Linked DNA regions of Variovorax paradoxus. The protein of the gene in region 1 interacts with the protein of each later gene in a pairwise test. Links are inferred from orthologs where the notes say so. Each region holds a gene or a part of one and is shown on either strand. Other genes may lie near its edges.

Region 1 (8,954 bases):
GAAGGCCGGCGGCACAGCGCGGAAGGCGCTACCGTGTGGGTCTGCTGCGCGCTCGGCTTCTCGCGCAGCGCGGCGGCGTCCATCGCCTGGCTGGGCCGCTACGGCGCGGCTGGCGGCATCGCGCAGGCCGAGGCCGCGGTGCGCCGTGCCCGGCCGCAGATCGTGCTGCGCGGCGCATGGCTGGCGTCGCTGGAACCCCTGAAGCCTCTTTCGAAGCTGCCGGAGGTACACCGCCATGACTGACACCGAACGCACCACCTGCACCGCGCTGGCCGGCCTGCTGCGCGCCGCCGCGCTGCTGGCCCTGTGGGGCTTCGCGCTGACCTGCATCGCCGCGCTGGTGCTTGCACTCACGTTGCGATCGCTCTCCACCACGCCCACCATGGCCTTCGGCGCGGTGGTGATCCTGGGCGCGCTGGAGCGCTACTTCGCATTCCGGCTGCGCTTCGACGAGTCGCTGTTCGACGGCCTCGCGCGCGGCACCGTGACCTCGCTCGACGCGCTCGACAAGGCGCTGTCTTCGCTCGGCCTGCGCGACGCCCCGCCGCAACACCAGGCCACGCGCGCGCTCGACGACCGCGTGCAGGGCACCCGCCAGCTCATGCAGCGCCACGCCATCGTGGTCGCCTGCCAGAGCGCCATGTTCCTCCTCGCCTTGATGACCCAGGACTTGTCATGACTCTCCCCCAGGCCTGCCCACCGCATGTGGCCACCCCTCCCTTCGCCGGACGCACCGGCAGGCCGGCGAAGCCGGTTGCGCAGTGCGCACCGAAACAGGCGCACGCCACGGAGGCGACGCTTTGAGCGACACGACGGACAAACCCGAAAGCACCGTGCTGCGGCGCGGCCTCGCCATCGTGGCGGGCAAGCTCATCATCGGCGCAGCCAGTCTCCTGACCGGCGTGCGCGCCATCTGGTCGGGCACCACGCCGAAGGCCGAGCAGACGCTGTACTTCGCCAACCACACCAGCCACGGCGACTTCGTGCTGCTGTGGGCCACGCTGCCGCCCGACCTGCGCGCGCTCACGCGGCCGGTGGCCGGGCAGGACTACTGGGAAGCCTCGAAGCTGCGCAGCTTCATCGGCCACGACGTGTTCAATGCGCTGATGATCCGGCGCGACGGCTCGGGCCAGGGCGGCAACCCGGTCGACCAGATGAAGGAGGCGCTGGAAGGCGGCGATTCGCTCATCATGTTCCCCGAGGGCACGCGCAACATCGGCGACGACATCCTGCTGCCGCTGAAGAGCGGGCTGTTCCACCTGGCGCGCGCCTGCCCGCACGTGCGGCTGGTGCCGGTGTGGATCGAGAACCTCAAGCGGGTGCTGCCCAAGGGCGTGCTGGTGCCGATCCCGCTGGCCTGCACGGTGCGTTTCGGCACGCCGCTCGTTCTCGCCGAGGGGGAGGACAAGGTGTCGTTCCTCGCCCGCGCGCGCGCGGCCATGCTGGACCTGCGGCCCGAGTACGACCGGGTATGAGGTCCACCCCCAGGCTGCGCGCACTGCGTGTCGCTTCTCCACTCCCCTTGCAGGGGGCAACACCAGCAGCCCGGCAAATCCGGTTCCGCGGTGTTCCGCAAACAATTCCAACAAGAAGCTGACATGGAACTATCTCCCTTCGCCTGGACCACCTTCAAGCTGTTCGGCGGCGTCTTCGGCGTGCTCGTGCTGGCATCGGCCATCGGCGCGCTGCTGAAGTGGCGCGTGGCGCACGGCCAGCCCCACTCGGTGATCGACAACCTCAACTCGCGTGTCAATGCCTGGTGGGTGATGGTGGCGGTCATCGGCATCGCCTTCGCCTTCGGCAAGGGCGGCGTGATCGTGCTGTTCTACCTGATCTCGTTCTATGCGCTGCGCGAGTTCATCAGCCTGGCCTACACGCGCCGCGGCGACCACGGCGCGATCGCGCTGGCCTTCTTCGTGGCACTGCCCGGGCAGTACTTCCTGATCTGGATCGAGTGGTACGGGCTGTATTCCATCTACATCCCTGTGTATGCCTTCCTGATCCTGCCGATCCTGGCGGCCGTGGGCGGCGACACGCAGCGCTTTCTGGAGCGCACCTCCAAGATCCAGTGGGGCCTGATGGTGTGCGTGTTCTGCATCAGCCACGTGCCGGCGCTGCTCACGCTGCAGATCCCGGGTTTCGAGGGCCGCAACCTGCTGCTGATCGCGTTCCTGGTGATCGTGGTGCAGGGCAGCGATGTGCTGCAGTACGTGTGGGGCAAGCTGTTCGGCAAGCGCAAGGTGGCGCCCGAGCTGTCGCCCTCCAAGACCTGGGAAGGCCTGATCGGCGGCGTGGCCAGCGCCACCGCGCTGGGCGCCGCGCTGTACTGGGCCACGCCCTTCAATCCCTGGCAGGCGGCCCTGATGTCGCTCACCATCTGCCTGATGGGCTTCTTCGGCGGACTGGTCATGTCCGCCATCAAGCGCGACCGCGGCGTGAAGGACTGGGGTTCGATGATCGAGGGCCACGGCGGCATGCTCGACCGGCTCGACTCGGTGATCTTCGCGGCGCCCATCTACTTCCACGCGCTGCGCTATTGGTGGGTGCCGTGAGCCAGGCAGAAGAGCGCGTCGTGCACGACACGCCCGTCGAGTGCACCAACGCGGACTCGTGGGCACGCTGGCTCAAGCGCCACCACGCCAGCGCCGCCGGCGTGTGGCTTCGCATCGCGAAGAAGGACAGCGGCATCGCCTCCATCGACTACGCCGGGGCTCTCGAAGAAGCGCTGTGCTGGGGCTGGATCGACGGCCAGCGCAGGAGCGACGACGCGCAGTATTTCCAGCAGCGCTTCACGCCGCGCACCAGGCGCAGCATCTGGTCGCAGATCAACCGCGCCAAGGTGCTGAAGCTCATCGAGGAAGGCCGCATGCAACCGGCCGGCCATGCCGAGATCGAACGCGCGAAGGCCGACGGTCGCTGGGACGCGGCCTACGAGGGCGTCGCCGCAGCCACCGTGCCGCCCGACCTGCAGGCCGCGCTCCACGCCAACAAGAAGGCCGCGAAGTTCTTCGCCACGCTCGACTCGCGCAACCGCTTCGCGATTCTGTTCCGCACGCAGAGCGCGAAGAAGCCCGAGACCCGCGCGCGCCGCATCGCGCAGTTCGTCGAGATGCTGGTCAAGGGAGAGAAGATCCATCCCTGAAGCCGCCGCTGCGATGCGGGAAGACGTCAGGCGGGGGGCTTTTCCTGCAACGCGTGCTCGCCGGGATTCCACGGGCCCATGGCCACCCCGGCGTTCCACAGCGCGAGTGCGCCCGGCAGCAAGGGGCGACCGCCGATCTTCGCCACGCTCCGCTTGCGGATCTCGCGGTTCAGCCGCGACGAGAACGCAGTGATCCTGGCGAAGTCCCAGGCGTCGACATCGCCCATTTCTGGCAAGGTGGCCGACCATGCCTGCGCCCGCTTCGGGGAGTTGTGGTTGGTGTGCGAATTCTCGAGGCGCGTCCTGCCTTCGGGCAGCGCGCCCAGATAGAGCTGCACGAGGCCCCAGCCGTCGGCGTTGTAGCGAAAGGTGGCGCCGTCGCAGGCCTCCGGGTCGAGTGACACGCGCCGCGGCACGAACGGCGGACCCGCCCCCTGCACGTAGAGCTGCAGGTGAACGGCATTCCGCTTCCCGCCATGGGGGTAGCGCCGCTCGAACTGGGCGAGCACCTCGGTGGCCGAATGGAAGCGCCTGAGCGGCTGCCCGAAGTCGGAGGCCAGTTCGTGGATCTCGCAGGTGCCCTCGGCCAGCAGCCACGCGAGCAGGCCTTCATGGTCCTCGGGCGTGGCGTAGAAGTCGCAGTTCGGCATGTCCGCGCGGCCCTTTCCGTCTCTGCGTTCTTGTTACTTGGCCAGCGACTTCAGCGCCATCTTGATGCCCTCGCTCACTGTCGCGTCCTTGGGCAGCGCCTTGAGCGCGAGCGCGGCTTCCTTGTCGCTGTAACCCAGCGCGACCAGCGCCTGCAGGATGTCGGCCTGCGCGTCGGAGGCGGCGTGCGCCGGCAGGCCGATGTCGGCGCCGAGCTTGCCCTTGAGCTCCAGCAGCAGCCGTTCGGCCGTCTTCTTGCCGATGCCGGGAATCTTCACGAGCCGGCCCAGCTCCTGCGTCGTGATCGCCTGCGAGAGCTCGCCCACACTCATGCCCGACAGCAGGCCCAGCGCGGTGCGCGGGCCCACGCCGGTGATCTTGATGAGCTGGCGGAAAGCCGCGCGCTCCTCGGCGGTGCCGAAGCCGTAGAGAATCTGTGCGTCCTCGCGCACGACGAAGTGCGTGAGCAGCGAAACCTTGGTGCCGACGTTCGGCAGGTTGTAGAACGTGCTCATCGGCACGTCGACCTCGTAGCCGACGCCGTTGCAGTCCACGACCACCTGCGGCGGATTGCGCTCCGCGAGGATGCCGGTCAGTTTGCCTATCATGGGTGCCCTTTTTCCTTGAAATGTCCGGCGTGATTCTGCGACACACCTTCACCCCACTGAACAACTCGCGCCTCGGCCACCTGTGCGGCCCGCTGGACGCCCACCTGCGCCGCATCGAGGAAGCCCTGGGCGTGAAGATCGCCCACCGCCACGAACAGTTCAAGGTCGACGGCCCCAAAGGCACGGCGCAGCGCGCCATGGACGTGCTGCAGGCGCTCTACGAGATCGCGCAGCGCCCGATCGACGCGGCCGTCGTGCAGCTCACGCTGGCTGGCGACGGTTCGATGCTCGACGGCGACGAGGACGCGGCGATGCTGGTCACGCGCCGCGCCGACCTGCGCGCGCGCACGCCCACGCAGGCCACCTACCTGGACAACATCGCCAAGCACGACATCACCTTCGGCATCGGCCCGGCCGGCACCGGCAAGACCTACCTGGCGGTGGCCTGCGCGGTCGATGCGCTGGAGCGCGCCGCGGTGCAGCGCATCGTGCTGACGCGGCCGGCCGTTGAAGCGGGCGAGCGGCTGGGCTTCCTGCCCGGCGACCTGACGCAGAAGGTCGACCCGTACCTGCGCCCGCTGTACGACGCGCTCTACGACCTGATGGGCTTCGAGAAGGTGCAGAAGGCCTTCGAGCGCAACGCACTGGAAATCGCGCCGCTGGCATTCATGCGCGGGCGCACCCTGAACAACGCCTTCGTGATCCTCGACGAGGCCCAGAACACCACGCCCGAGCAGATGAAGATGTTCCTCACGCGCATCGGCTTCGGTGCGCGCGCTGTGGTCACGGGCGACGTGAGCCAGATCGACCTGCCGAAGAACCAGCTGAGCGGCCTCATCGACGCCGAGCGGGTGCTCAAGCGGGTGAACGGCATCGCCATGACGCACTTCACGAGTGCCGACGTGGTGCGCCACCCGCTGGTGGCGAAGATCGTCGACGCCTACGACGGGCAGCGCAAGCGCGCGGGGGGCCACTGACATGGCCGCATCCCGGCTTCCGGCGCTGTCGCTCTCGCTGCAGTTCGGCCGCTTCAAGGGCGTGGAGCGCCATCGCGCCGCCCTGCCCCGCCACAGCGTGACGCGCTGGATCCGCCACGCGCTGGACATCGACGGCGAGATCACCGTGCGAATCGTCGACGCCGAGGAAGGCCAACGCCTCAACCGCGAATTCCGCGGCAAGGACTACGCGACCAACGTGCTGACCTTCGACTATGCGCAATCCCCGGTGGCCATGGCCGACCTGGTGCTGTGCGCCCCGGTGGTGGCACGCGAGGCGAAGGAGAACCGCAAGACGCTGGCGGACCACTACGCCCACCTGCTCGTGCACGGCACGCTCCATGCACAGGGCTGGGACCACGAGACCAGCGAGGCCGACGCCGACGAAATGGAGGCCTACGAGATCGAGATCCTCGCGGAGATGGGCATCCGCAGCCCCTACGGCAAGTAGCGCGCGCCGCGGCGGCTACGCCGTCATCTGCAGCGGGATCGTGACCGGCCCGTCGTTCAGCAGGTGCACCTTCATGTCAGCGCCGAACTCGCCCGTGGCCACCACGGGGTGTGCGGCGCGTGCCTGCGCCACGAAGTATTCGTAGAGGCGCCGGCCCTCGTCGGGCGGCGCGGCCTGGGTGAAGCTCGGGCGGTTGCCGCCGCTCACGTCGGCCGCCAGCGTGAACTGGCTCACCACCAGCAGGCCGCCACCGATGTCCTGCACGCTGCGGTTCATCTTGCCGGCGTCGTCGGAAAAGATGCGCAGCTTGAGGATCTTGGCGAGCATGCGGTCGGCCAGCGCGTCGACGTCGCCGCGCTCGGCGCACAGGAGCACCAGCAGGCCTGCATCGATGGCGCCGACGGTGCGCCCGGAAATGTCGACGCGCGCATGCGCCACGCGTTGGAGTACGGCTTTCATAGGGGTTGGTGTTCGCCGGCCTGAGTGGCGCGGGCTTCCATGGTGAGAGGCAGCAGCTGGATGGTGACGCGCAGGCCGGGCACGGCGTTCATGAGCGACTTCTCGAGGTCGTCGCGCATGTCGGCGGCATGCTGCAGCGTCCACTCGCCGGGCACGTGCATGTGCAGGTCGGCGAAACGGCGCTGGCCGGCGCTGCGGGTCACCATGTCGTCGAAGCGCAGTTGCCGGCCCTCGGGCATGCGCGCGGCGAAGGCGTCGATGGTGGCGCGCACGGTGGCAAGGGTCTGCGGGTCGACCGCTTCATCCATCAGTCCCTGCGACGAACGCCACACCAGCTTGACGCCCTCGCGCACGATGTTGAGCGCCACGCCGATGGCCAGCAGCGGGTCGAGCCAGAGCCAGCCGCTCAGTTGCACGCCGACGATGCCTACGACGACGGCGGCTGAGGTCCAGACGTCCGTCATGAGGTGGCGCCCATCGGCCTCCAGCGCGATCGACCGGTGCACGCGCGCCGCTCGGAAGAGCAGGAACGCCAGGCCGGCGTTGAAGCCCGAGCTCACCACCGACAGCGTCAGCCCCCAGCCCAACTGCTCGAGCGGCTGCGGCGACAGCAGGCGGTGCACCGAGACCCAGAGGATGGCGACGGCGGCGCCGACGATCAGGATGCCTTCGAAGCCGGAGGAGAAATACTCGGCCTTGTGGTGGCCATAGGGATGGTCGTCGTCGGCTGGGCGCTCGGCGATGGTCACCATCGCCAGTGCGAACATCGCGCTGGCAAGATTGACGAAGGACTCCATGGCGTCCGAGATCAGGCCCATCGAATGGGTCAAATAGCCGGCATAGCCCTTGAGCAGGATGGTGATGAGCGCAACCGCGACGGAGACACGAAGCAGCGTCTTGGGGGTGAACGTCATGCGAAATCGGTCCAATATCGGGCGCATGCCCACGCTAAAGGCGGTAAAAGGCCGCAGGAATTGACTGAATTATCAGCTGCGTGTCCACATGTAACGCCTTTGGATTAGCATTTTTGACTATTCCAGAACATTCTTAGCGCACAGTCCCATCGGATGATGAACAAACTATCGACCGCCTTCTACGGCCTCGCCATTGTGGGCTCGGCCACGCTGGCGCAAGCCCAGACCCCGACCACTGCAGTCCCGGCGCCGTCCACGCCCCCCGCGGCTGTGATGCCCGCCGCGGCTGCGCCGGCAACCTCGGCCAAGCCTGATCTCCAGGCCGGCTTCGTGAAGGCGGTGCGCGGCAATGTGCAATTGCTCAACGGCTCGGGCGCCACGCGCACTGCGAGCCCCGGCGACGCACTCGGCGCCGTCGACCGCATCGTGACCGGCCCCGACTCGTCGGCCTCCGTCGTGCTGCGCGACGACACCACGCTGGTGGTCGGTCCGTCGTCGCGGCTGGACCTGAAGGAATTCCACTTCGATGGCACGACGCACGAAGGCGGCATGCTGGTGTCGCTGCTGCGCGGCTCGATGCGCATGATCACCGGCCTCATCGGCAAGACGAACCCGGACGCAGTGCGGGTCGAAACGCAGACCGCGACCATCGGCATTCGCGGTACCGACTTCATCGTGCAAGCGGACGGCCAGCCATGAAGACCACATCCCGCATCGGTTCCCTCCTGGCTGCAGCGCTCATGGCCGCCCTGCTTGCGGCCTGCTCCACGCCCGGCACACGGGTGGTGCTGTTGCCGCAGGCCGACGGCAAACCATCGGCCGTGGTGGTTCGCGCCAAGGACGGCGAAGAGGTGCTGTCGCAGCCCTACCAGCGAGCCACGGCTCCGGTGGGTGCGCGCGGCGCCCCGGTGGTCGACCAGGCCGATCCGGCCAAGGTGCAGGCCGAGAACAAGCCGCTGTTCGACATGCGTCCGCCGCCGCCCCAGCGATACACGGTGTATTTCGAACTCGGCGGCACCACACTCACGCCGGCGTCGCAGCAGATCATGAACGAGGCGCTGGCGACCGCCCTGGCGCGCAGCGGCAGCGACATCGTGGTGACCGGCCACACCGACACCAAGGGCAACGGCGAACAGAACGACCAGTTGTCGCGACGCCGCGCGCAGGAAGTCGCGCAACTCTTCGTGGAGCGCCAGTTCCCGGCCAGGCGGATCGAGGCCGTGGGCCGCGGCGAGCGCGAACTGGCCGTGCCGACGGCCGACGAAGTCGACGAGCCGCGCAACCGGCGCGTGACCATCGAGGTTCGCTGACCGGGCGCCCGGCCAGCCGGCCGGGTCGTCAGCTCAGCGTGACGCGCGCGAACTTGCGCTTGCCGACCTGCACCACGTAGCTGCCTGCGGGCAGCTTCAGCGCCTTGTCGCTGACCACGGCCGAATCCACGCGCACGCCACCGCCGTCGATCAGGCGGTTGCCTTCACCCGACGACGACGCCAGGTTGGCCTGCTTGAGCAATTGACCGATACCCAGCGGCGCACCCGACAGCGACACCTCGGGAATCTCGTCCGGCACGCCGCCCTTGCTGCGATTGATGAAATCCAGCTCGGCGGCATCCGCCGCTGCCGCGCTGTGGAAGCGGGCGGTGATTTCCTTGGCCAGTGCGACTTTCGCGTCCTTCGGGTTGCGGCCGCCGGCGATCTCGGCCTTCAGCGCCGCGATCTGCTCCAGCGACTGGAAGCT
Region 2 (8,855 bases), 3.7 Mb from region 1 along the record:
GTAGCGAATACCGAGGAATCGAGGACATATCAATGCCCAAAGAATACAAAGACCTGGTCGTAGGACTCGACATCGGCACCGCCAAAGTCATGGTGGTGGTGGCCGAGGTGCTGCCCGGCGGCGAGCTCAAGCTGGCCGGCCTCGGCATCGCGCCGAGCAACGGGTTGAAGCGTGGCGTGGTGGTGAACATCGATGCCACGGTGCAGAGCATCCAGCAGGCGCTGAAGGAGGCCGAGCTGATGGCCGACTGCAAGATCAGCCGCGTCTACACCGGCATCACCGGCAGCCACATCCGCGGCATCAACTCGAGCGGCATGGTGGCCGTGAAGGACAAGGAAGTGACGCCCGCCGACGTGGCGCGCGTGGTGGAGACGGCGCGCGCCATCAACATCTCGAGCGACCAGCGGCTGCTGCTCGTGGAGCCGCAGGAGTTCGTGATCGACGGCCAGGACGTGAAGGAGCCGATCGGCATGAGCGGCATGCGCCTTGAAGCCAAGGTGCACATCGTGACCGGCGCGCAGAGCGCGGCCGAGAACATCATCAAGTGCGTGCGCCGCTGCGGCCTCGAGGTCGACCAACTCATGCTCAACCCGCTGGCCTCGAGCCAGGCGGTGCTGACGGAAGACGAGCGCGAGCTCGGCGTGGTGCTGGTGGACATCGGCGCCGGCACGACCGACGTGGCGATCTTCACCAACGGCGCGATCCGCCACACGGCGGTGATCCCGATCGCGGGCGATCTCATCACGAGCGACATCGCAATGGCGCTGCGCACGCCCACCAAGGATGCAGAAGACATCAAGGTCGAGAACGGCTATGCCAAGCAGCTGCTGGCCGACCCCGACACGCAGGTCGAGGTGCCCGGCCTGGGCGACCGCGGCCCGCGCATGCTGAGCAAGCAGGCTCTGGCGGGCGTGATCGAGCCGCGCATCGAGGAAATCTTTTCGCTCGTGCAGCAGGTGGTGCGCGAGTCGGGCTATGAGGAAGTGCTTTCGTCGGGCGTGGTGCTCACTGGCGGCAGCGCGGTGATGCCCGGCATGGTCGAGCTCGGCGAGGACATCTTCCTGAAGCCCGTGCGAAGAGGCATCCCGAAGTATTCCAGCGCGTTGTCCGACATGGTTGCACAGCCTCGCGCCGCTACAGTCATGGGCCTTCTCGAAGAGGCTCGCTTCGCACGCATGCGCGGCTTCAAGGTCGCACAGAAGAATGGGTCGGTAAAGACTGCATTCGGACGTTTCAAGGACTTCATCGTGGGGAATTTCTGACGATGATCAAGTCTCCACTGTGGCTCGCGCGTGGCAGTCCACCCATGCATTTCAACGAGCGATGGCGACGAACAGGTCCACCATCCTGACGTGCGCATCGTTGATCTCGTCACGGCAAAAATATTCACAGATACAAAACGGCAACTGCAAGATTCAAGGAGTTAAGAATGACCATCGAAATGATCGAAGTCGAAGAGTTCAATCAGGGCACGCAGATCAAGGTGATCGGTGTTGGCGGTGGCGGCGGCAATGCAGTCGCCCACATGATGGAGCGCGGCGTGCAGGGCGTTCAGTTCGTCTGCGCGAACACCGACGCGCAGGCACTGCAACGCAGCAACGCGCACAAGATCATCCAGCTCGGCACCAGCGGCCTGGGCGCCGGCAGCAAGCCCGACAAGGGCCGTGAAGCGGCCGAGCTCGCGGTGGACGACATCCGCGCGGCCATCGACGGCGCGCACATGCTGTTCATCACGGCCGGCATGGGCGGCGGCACCGGCACCGGCGCTGCACCCGTGATCGCGCGCGTGGCGAAGGAAATGGGCATCCTTACCGTGGGCGTGGTCACCAAGCCCTTCGACTGGGAAGGCGGCCGTCGCATGACCAATGCCGACGCCGGCCTGACCGAGCTCGAAGCCAACGTCGACTCGCTCATCGTGGTGCTCAACGAGAAGCTGCTCGACGTGCTGGGCGAGGACGTCACGCAGGACGAAGCCTTCGCGCAAGCCAACGACGTGCTGAAAAACGCCGTGGGCGGCATCTCGGAAATCATCAACGAGTACGGCGGCGTGAACGTCGACTTCGAAGACGTGCGCACCGTAATGGGCGAACCCGGCAAGGCCATGATGGGCACGGCAGCCGCTGCAGGCCCGGACCGTGCGCGCATCGCCGCGGAACAGGCCGTGGCCTGCCCGCTGCTCGAAGGCATCGACCTCTCGGGCGCCAAGGGCGTGCTGGTGCTGGTGACTGCATCGAAGGGCTCGCTGAAGCTGAACGAATCGAAGCTGGCGATGAACACCATCCGCGCCTACGCTTCGCCGGACGCGCACGTGATCTACGGCGCCGCCTATGACGACAGCCTGGGCGACGAGATGCGCGTGACCGTGGTGGCCACGGGCCTGTCGCGTGCCGATGCACGCCGCCAGGCACCGACGCTCGAAGTGATCCGCACCGGCACCGACAACATCCCGTTCACCGTGCCGACGCTCGGTGGCGTGGGTCACGCCGGCGTGGGCGGCGGCAGCCAGCCCAACTACGACGGCATGGCCGTCCCCAGCGTGTGGCGCACGAACCGCACGATGGCCGCCGCGAAGGTGGACGCGCTGTCCTCGGGCGGCATGGACGACTTCGAGATCCCGGCCTTCCTGCGCCGCCAGGCCGACTGATACTGGCTCGCCCCCAGGCTGCGCGCACTTCGTGTCGCTTCGCCAACCCCCTGCCGGGGGCGACACCTGCGGCCCGGCAGAGCCGGTTCCGCGGTGTCTCGCGAAGAGGCCTGCGTACGCAGAGGGCACGAGGGTTCGCAAGGGGTTCGGGAAGACCTGAAAGGGACTTCCGCTGGCTCTACACGCTGCGTTCACTTCGTGCCCTTTGCGTCCACCGCGGGGGCTTTTCATAGAACCCATGTCTATCGGTGCCATAGCCAGGGGCATAGGGCGTCATGCCCGGCACGCGCCTAAAATCGCGGGCGTGCTGCAACAACGAACCCTCAAGTCGATCAGCCGCGCCGTGGGCGTGGGGCTTCACAGCGGCCAGCGCGTGGAGCTGACGCTGCGACCGGCTCCGGCCGACACGGGCATCGTGTTCCGGCGCGTCGACCTGCCGGAACCGGTCGACATCCGCATGACGGCCGAGTCGGTCACCGACACGCGCCTGGCGTCCACGGTCTCCACCGGCGGCGCGAAGGTGCAGACCGTCGAGCACATCATGTCTGCCTGCGCGGGCCTGGGCATCGACAACCTCTACATCGACATCACGGCCGACGAAGTGCCGATCCTCGACGGGTCGGCCTCGTCCTTCGTGTTCCTGCTGCAGAGCGCGGGCATCGCGCTGCAGAAGGCGCCGCGCCGCTTCATCCGCGTGACCCGCAAGGTCGAGGTGCGCGAAGGCGAGGGCGCCAACGAGAAGTGGGCGAGCCTGGAGCCGTACCACGGCTACAAGCTCAGCTTCGAGATCGACTTCGACCACCGCGTGGTGAACTCCACCGGCCAGCGCGTCGAGTTCGACCTGGGAACCGGCTCCTACAGCCGCGACATCGCGCGTGCACGCACATTCGGCTTCACCAAGGAGGTCGAGTACATGCGCAGCAAGGGCCTCGCGCTCGGCGGCGGCCTCGACAACGCCATCGTGATGGACGACACCAAGGTGCTCAATGCCGGCGGTCTGCGCTACGACGACGAGTTCGTGAAGCACAAGATCCTCGACGCCATGGGCGACCTGTACATCATCGGCAAGCCGCTGCTGGCCGCGTACACCGCGTTCCGCTCGGGCCATGCGCTCAACAACAAGCTGCTGCGCGAACTGCTCTCGCACAGCGATGCCTACGAAGTCGTGACCTTCGAGGACGAGAAGCGCGCGCCGCGCGGTTTCGGCGAAGTCGCGCGGGCCTGGTAGGCCTCGCCTCCACGATGCTCCTTTTCCGCTGGGCCATCCTGCTGCTCCTGCTGGTGGCCGGCGTGTGCTTCGCGTTCTATGCGGGCACCGGGCAGGTCAAGTACCGGCGCCTGGGCTGGATCGTGCTGAAGTGGACGCTGCTTGCGGCATTCGGCTTCTTCGCGGTGCTGATCGCCGAGCGCATCGCCTAGTTTGCATCGCCGGTCGCATGTCCGGAAACGGCATGCCGCATGGCACCGCGCCGCGCACGATGGCGCCATGAGCACATCCACCCCACCCACCCGCAATCCGTTCGGCGTGCAGGATGCGCCCGATCCGGACGGTGACGACATCGATACGTTCGCGGCCGGTGTCCGGCTCGACGGCTCGGCCTCCGACGACAACGCGAATGGCTGGGGCATCGCGCGAGACGAAGCACAGGCATCGCTCGAGGGTGAATGGTCCAGCCGCTGGAACGGCGGTGCGGACCCGACGATCCCCGGCGACACAGCGTCCGCCTGGAAGGAAGGCCAGGCCACTGTGCAGCGCGCCAACGGCCGCATCTACGTGCTGTTCGACTGGGACGGCGGCGCGCGCCGCGCATTGCTCGATGTCCGCCAGACGGGCCCGGGCAGGCTCGCCGGCCGCTACATCAACCTGGGCAACCCGGCCATCACGCAGCCGTGGGTTGGCCTGATTGTCGACCACCGCCGCATCGACGGACGCTGGCCCGGCGGCCGGCTGGACTTCAGGCGCTAGCGGCAGGAGGCCAGGCCGCTGGAGCGCGCCGGCGGCCCGTGTGCTTCAGCGCGAACGCCCTTGCCGGTAGGTGCCGGCATGCGTCTTCGACAGCTCCGCCGCTTCTGCCAGACGCGCCATCGACCGCCCCACCTGCGCGTGCGTGATGGCGATGCCCAGCGCGTCGGCGGCGTCGGCGCCGGGCACGCCGGGCAGGTCGAGCAGGCGCCGCACCATTTCCTGCACCTGCGCCTTGGCTGCCTGGCCGTGGCCGGCCACGGCCTTCTTCATCTGCAGCGCGGTGTACTCGGCCACGGAGAGGTTGTTGCTCACCAGCGCGGTCACGCATGCGCCGCGCGCCTGCCCGAGCAGCAGCGTCGACTGCGGATTGACGTTGACGAAGATGATTTCCACCGCCGACGCATCGGGCTGGTAGCGCGCGGTGATCTCCGCGATGCCGTCGAACAGCACCTTCAGGCGTGCCGGCAGGTTGCCCGTGCCCAGGTGCCGGGTGCTGATGGTGCCGCTGGCGACATAGCGCAGCGCATGGCCGTCCGAGTCGACCACGCCGAAGCCGGTGGTCTGCAAGCCGGGGTCGATGCCAAGAATGCGCATGAAAGGAAACGTAAAGGCCTAAGCCGGGATAAAGAGTGTCGAAAGACCAGCGAAACCGGGCTCGAAAGCCGCGCGATCGAGGGCAGAATGCGCCCCGGTCCGTACAGTCCGCCCGCGCTGCGAGCGCGGCGCGCCACACAAGGAAGCGAATGTGAATGTAGTCGAGTCCTCCGCGCAGCAGCAACTGGACGAAGCGCAGGCCCTGCTCGAGAGCCTGCAGCATCCGGGCGAGCGCGCCGCCGCGAGCCTGCGCCGCGCCGAGCTGCTGAACGACCTCGGTCGCCGCGCCGAAGCGCTGGCCGCCTGCAGCCGCATCATCGAGGAGTTCGGCGGCATGCCCGAGACCGCGGTGGTGGTGCCCTGTTGCCAGGCGCTGCGCCTGCTCGCGCACATGCTGCGCCAGCTGCACCGGCCGGCCGATGCGCTCGCAACGCTCGATCGCCTGGTCGCCGCGCACGGCCAGCGCAGCGAGCCGGAGATCCGCGAGCACATCGCGCAGGCGCTCTACCAGCGCACGTGGCTCATCGACGAACCGGCAGCGCGCTGCGAGGCGTGCGACTTCATGAGCGAATTGCTCGATGCCCGGGCCGATGCCGCATTCGACGCATGGCGCTTGGACGCGCGCCTGCTGAAGGCCGAGCTCGAACACCACCGCGGCCTGCCGCAGGACGCGCTTGCCACGCTCGATGCCGCCATCGAGCGCTTCGACGCCGGCACCGACCCGGCCGTGGTGCTGCGCGTGGCACGCGCGCGGCTGGCCTCGGTGGCGAACCTGCGAGAGCTGGCACAGCACACGCAGGCCCAGGTGCTGTGCCTGCAGGTGGCCGACCAGATCGAGGCCGGCCTCGCCGATGCCGCGCCCGAACTCCGGCTGGAGGGCGTGCGTGCGCTGACGCTGTTCTTCGACGGCCTCGGCCTCGACGAGCAGGCGCGCCGCGCCGAGCTGGTGGGCTGGCTGCTCGAGCGCTACGGCCGCGACGCCTCGTCGCAGGTGCGCCGCATGGCAATGGTGCGTGCCTACGACTGGGCCGTCGGGCTGCGCGACCAGGGCGACGGCGAGGCCGCACTCGCGGCCTGCGACCGGACGCTGGTCACCTTCGCGCGCGACACCGATGCCGTGGTGCAGCGCACCGTGGCGAGCACGCTGCTCAACAAGGGCTACGTGCTGCTCGAACAGCTCGGGCGTACCGACGAGGCGCTCGGCGTGTACGAGAAGCTCATGAACACGCTGCGCGATGCCGTGGCGCCCGAACTGCAGGACATGCTGGCCAAGGCCACCGCAGGCCGGCAGTCCTGCCTGAAACGCCTGCGCAAGGCCGGACCGGCCGATGCGGGCGAACTTCCGCCCGCCCTGCGCGACGAGGTGCGCGACAAGGTCAAGGAAGGCCGCAGGCACGGCGACGCGGGCGAGTCGCTCGAAGCCATTGCACTGTTCGACGAGGTGCTCGCGGCGCATGCCGCGTCGACGCATCCCGAACTGCGCCGCCAGTGCGCGCGGGCGCTGGTGCACAAGACCTTCTGCCTCGTGGCGCTCGAGCGCTTCGACGAGGTGATCGCGGCTGCCGATGCGATGGATGCGCGCTACGGCGCGGACGCGTCCACCGAGATGCAGGAGCAGGTCGCGCTGAGCCTTCAATACAAGAGCACCGCGCTCGACCGCCTCGGCCGCCCTGACGAAGAGATGCGCGTGCACGACCAGATCGTGGCGCGCTGGGGCAACTCCGAGCTGCCCGACCTGCGCGGGCGCGTCGCTGGCGCGCTGTTCCGCAAGGGGGCCGCCCTGCGCCAGGCCGGCCGGCTGGCCGAGGCCGTGGCCAGCTACGACGAGGCGATCACGCGCACGGCCGCGGCCAGGGAGAACGTGCTGCAACTGTGGGCGGCCAAGGCGATGATCAACAAGGCCAAGGCGCTCGACAAGATGGGCGACCCGGCCGGCCAGGCCAAGGCTTACCGCCTGCTCATCGCGCGCTTCGGCGAGTCCGGCGATGCCGCCTTGCGCGAACGCGTCGCCAACGCCTGCGAATGGCTGGCCGAGGCCGAGGGCCGGCAGGGCAGGGTCGAAGCGCAGCGCGCGGTGCTCGAGCAGGCGCTCGGCCGCTTCGGCACCGCGCTTTCGGCCGACCAGCGCACGCGCCTCATGCGCGAATTGCAGGCACTGAAGGCGAAGGCGCTCGGCCGCAAGGCAAAGCAGGCCTTCGATCGCGTGGTGCGACGCAAGGCCTGAGGCTCACCGATCTCCGAAACACGGCACCCCACAGCCGTGCCTCCGGAACCCTTCCAGGAATACCGCGGAACCGGCTCCGCCGGGCCGCAGGTGTTGCCCCCGGCGAGGGGGAAGGAGTAGCGACACGAAGTGCGCGAAGCCTGGGGGTGAGCCAGGAACACCGCGGAACCGGCTTCGCCGGGCCGCAGGTGTTGCCCCCGGCGAGGGGGAAGGAGAAGCGACACGAAGTGCGCGAAGCCTGGGGGTGTACCAGGAACACCGCGGAACCGGCTTTGCCGGGCCGCAGGTGTTGCCTCCGGCGAGGGGGAAGGAGTAGCGACACGAAGTGCGCGCAGCCTGGGGGTGTGCCAGGAATACCGCGGAACCGGCTCCGCCGGGCCGCAGGTGTTGCCCCCGGCGAGGGGGAAGGAGAAGCGACACGAAGTGCGCGCATCCTGGGGGTGTACCTAGTTCATGCGTTGAAGTACCACCGGATCGAGTGGAAGAAGATCGGCGCAGCGAAGCACAGGGCATCGACGCGGTCGAGCAGGCCGTTGGCACCCGTCACGCCCACGCCCTTCTTGCCCCAGTTCGGAATGCCGCGGTCGCGCTTGAGCGCCTTCATCACCAGGTGCCCCATCGAGCCCGCGATGCAGGCGATGACCGACACCGCGAGCGCCTGGCCGAACTTGAACGGCGTGATGAACGAGAACAGCGCGCCCACCAGGCTCGCCACGACGATGCCGATGCCCCAGCTGGTCCAGTTGAAGCTGCGGCTCACGTTGGGCGCGAAGGGTGCGCGCTGCATGCGCCGCGAGATCAGGTGCTGCACCAGGACCGAGGTCTGCACCACGAACACCAGGAAGAAGACGAGGAAGGCGCTCTTGCCCTCGTAGCCCGGAAAGCTCAGCAGCAGCAACGCCGGCACGTGGCTCATGCCGTAGACGCAGACCATGATCCCCCACTGCAGCTTGGCGTTGCGCTCGAGGAAGTGGCTCGGGTCGTTGGCCAGCGCACTGGCCACCGGGATTGCGAGGAACACGTACACCGGGATGAACACGGTGAACAGGTCGAAGCGCGCGGTCGCCACCAGCCAGAACTGGATCGGCAGCACCACGAAGAACGCGAGGATCAGGCTGCGGTGGTCGCCGCGCCGCGTGGGCGAGAGCGTGATGAACTCGCGCAGCGCGAAGAAGGCGATGAGCGCGAACAGCACCGTGGCCACGGTCTCGCCGAGGGCCCAGCCGATCCAGAAGACCACCACCATGAACCAGGTCGTGCCCAGCAGCGCGCGGAAGTGCGCCAGCTCGGCCTGCCAGGCTGCATCGTGCACCGGGTTGCGGCGTTCCCTGAAGCTCAGGAAGAAGGCGGTGGTGCTCACGATCACGAGCACGCCGAAGACGATGAGGAAGAGCGCCGCGACCTGCTGGGTCGGACTGAGGTTGCGC

Evidence for each region.
Region 2: the proteins of ruvA (region 1) and ruvC interact in binary tests that used the Escherichia coli proteins (3 or more experiments, as listed by UniProt). The link is inferred for Variovorax paradoxus from one-to-one orthologs.

The regions. Positions count from the first base shown.
Region 1 is NZ_LR743507.1:5,321,829-5,330,782, forward strand. The notes cover bases 2,613-5,567. They hold ruvA (Holliday junction branch migration protein RuvA), read right to left. Parts: upstream 4,399-5,567; coding sequence 3,826-4,398; downstream 2,613-3,825. Other genes in these bases: AACL56_RS25280 (YdeI/OmpD-associated family protein), read left to right, coding at 2,613-3,142; AACL56_RS25285 (hypothetical protein), read right to left, coding at 3,169-3,792; AACL56_RS25295 (PhoH family protein), read left to right, coding at 4,419-5,375; ybeY (rRNA maturation RNase YbeY), read left to right, coding at 5,377-5,567. Also shown: AACL56_RS25260 (phosphatase PAP2/dual specificity phosphatase family protein), read left to right, coding at 1-243; AACL56_RS25265 (hypothetical protein), read left to right, coding at 236-679; AACL56_RS25270 (lysophospholipid acyltransferase family protein), read left to right, coding at 801-1,475; AACL56_RS25275 (phosphatidate cytidylyltransferase), read left to right, coding at 1,599-2,552; more of AACL56_RS25280, read left to right, coding at 2,549-2,612; more of ybeY, read left to right, coding at 5,568-5,844; dtd (D-aminoacyl-tRNA deacylase), read right to left, coding at 5,860-6,303; AACL56_RS25310 (cation diffusion facilitator family transporter), read right to left, coding at 6,300-7,217; AACL56_RS25315 (FecR family protein), read left to right, coding at 7,374-7,916; AACL56_RS25320 (OmpA family protein), read left to right, coding at 7,913-8,527; tyrS (tyrosine--tRNA ligase), read right to left, coding at 8,556-8,954. UniProt on the Escherichia coli protein: The RuvA-RuvB-RuvC complex processes Holliday junction (HJ) DNA during genetic recombination and DNA repair.
Region 2 is NZ_LR743507.1:1,652,468-1,661,322, forward strand. Bases 3,431-6,286 are described here. They hold ruvC (crossover junction endodeoxyribonuclease RuvC), read right to left. Parts: upstream 5,205-6,286; coding sequence 4,656-5,204; downstream 3,431-4,655. Other genes in these bases: lpxC (UDP-3-O-acyl-N-acetylglucosamine deacetylase), read left to right, coding at 3,431-3,872; AACL56_RS07395 (hypothetical protein), read left to right, coding at 3,887-4,063; AACL56_RS07400 (hypothetical protein), read left to right, coding at 4,131-4,610; AACL56_RS07410 (tetratricopeptide repeat protein), read left to right, coding at 5,356-6,286. Also shown: AACL56_RS07375 (cell division protein FtsQ/DivIB), read left to right, coding at 1-4; cell division protein FtsA, read left to right, coding at 33-1,262; cell division protein FtsZ, read left to right, coding at 1,430-2,644; more of lpxC, read left to right, coding at 2,949-3,430; more of AACL56_RS07410, read left to right, coding at 6,287-7,428; AACL56_RS07415 (phosphatidate cytidylyltransferase), read right to left, coding at 7,880-8,855.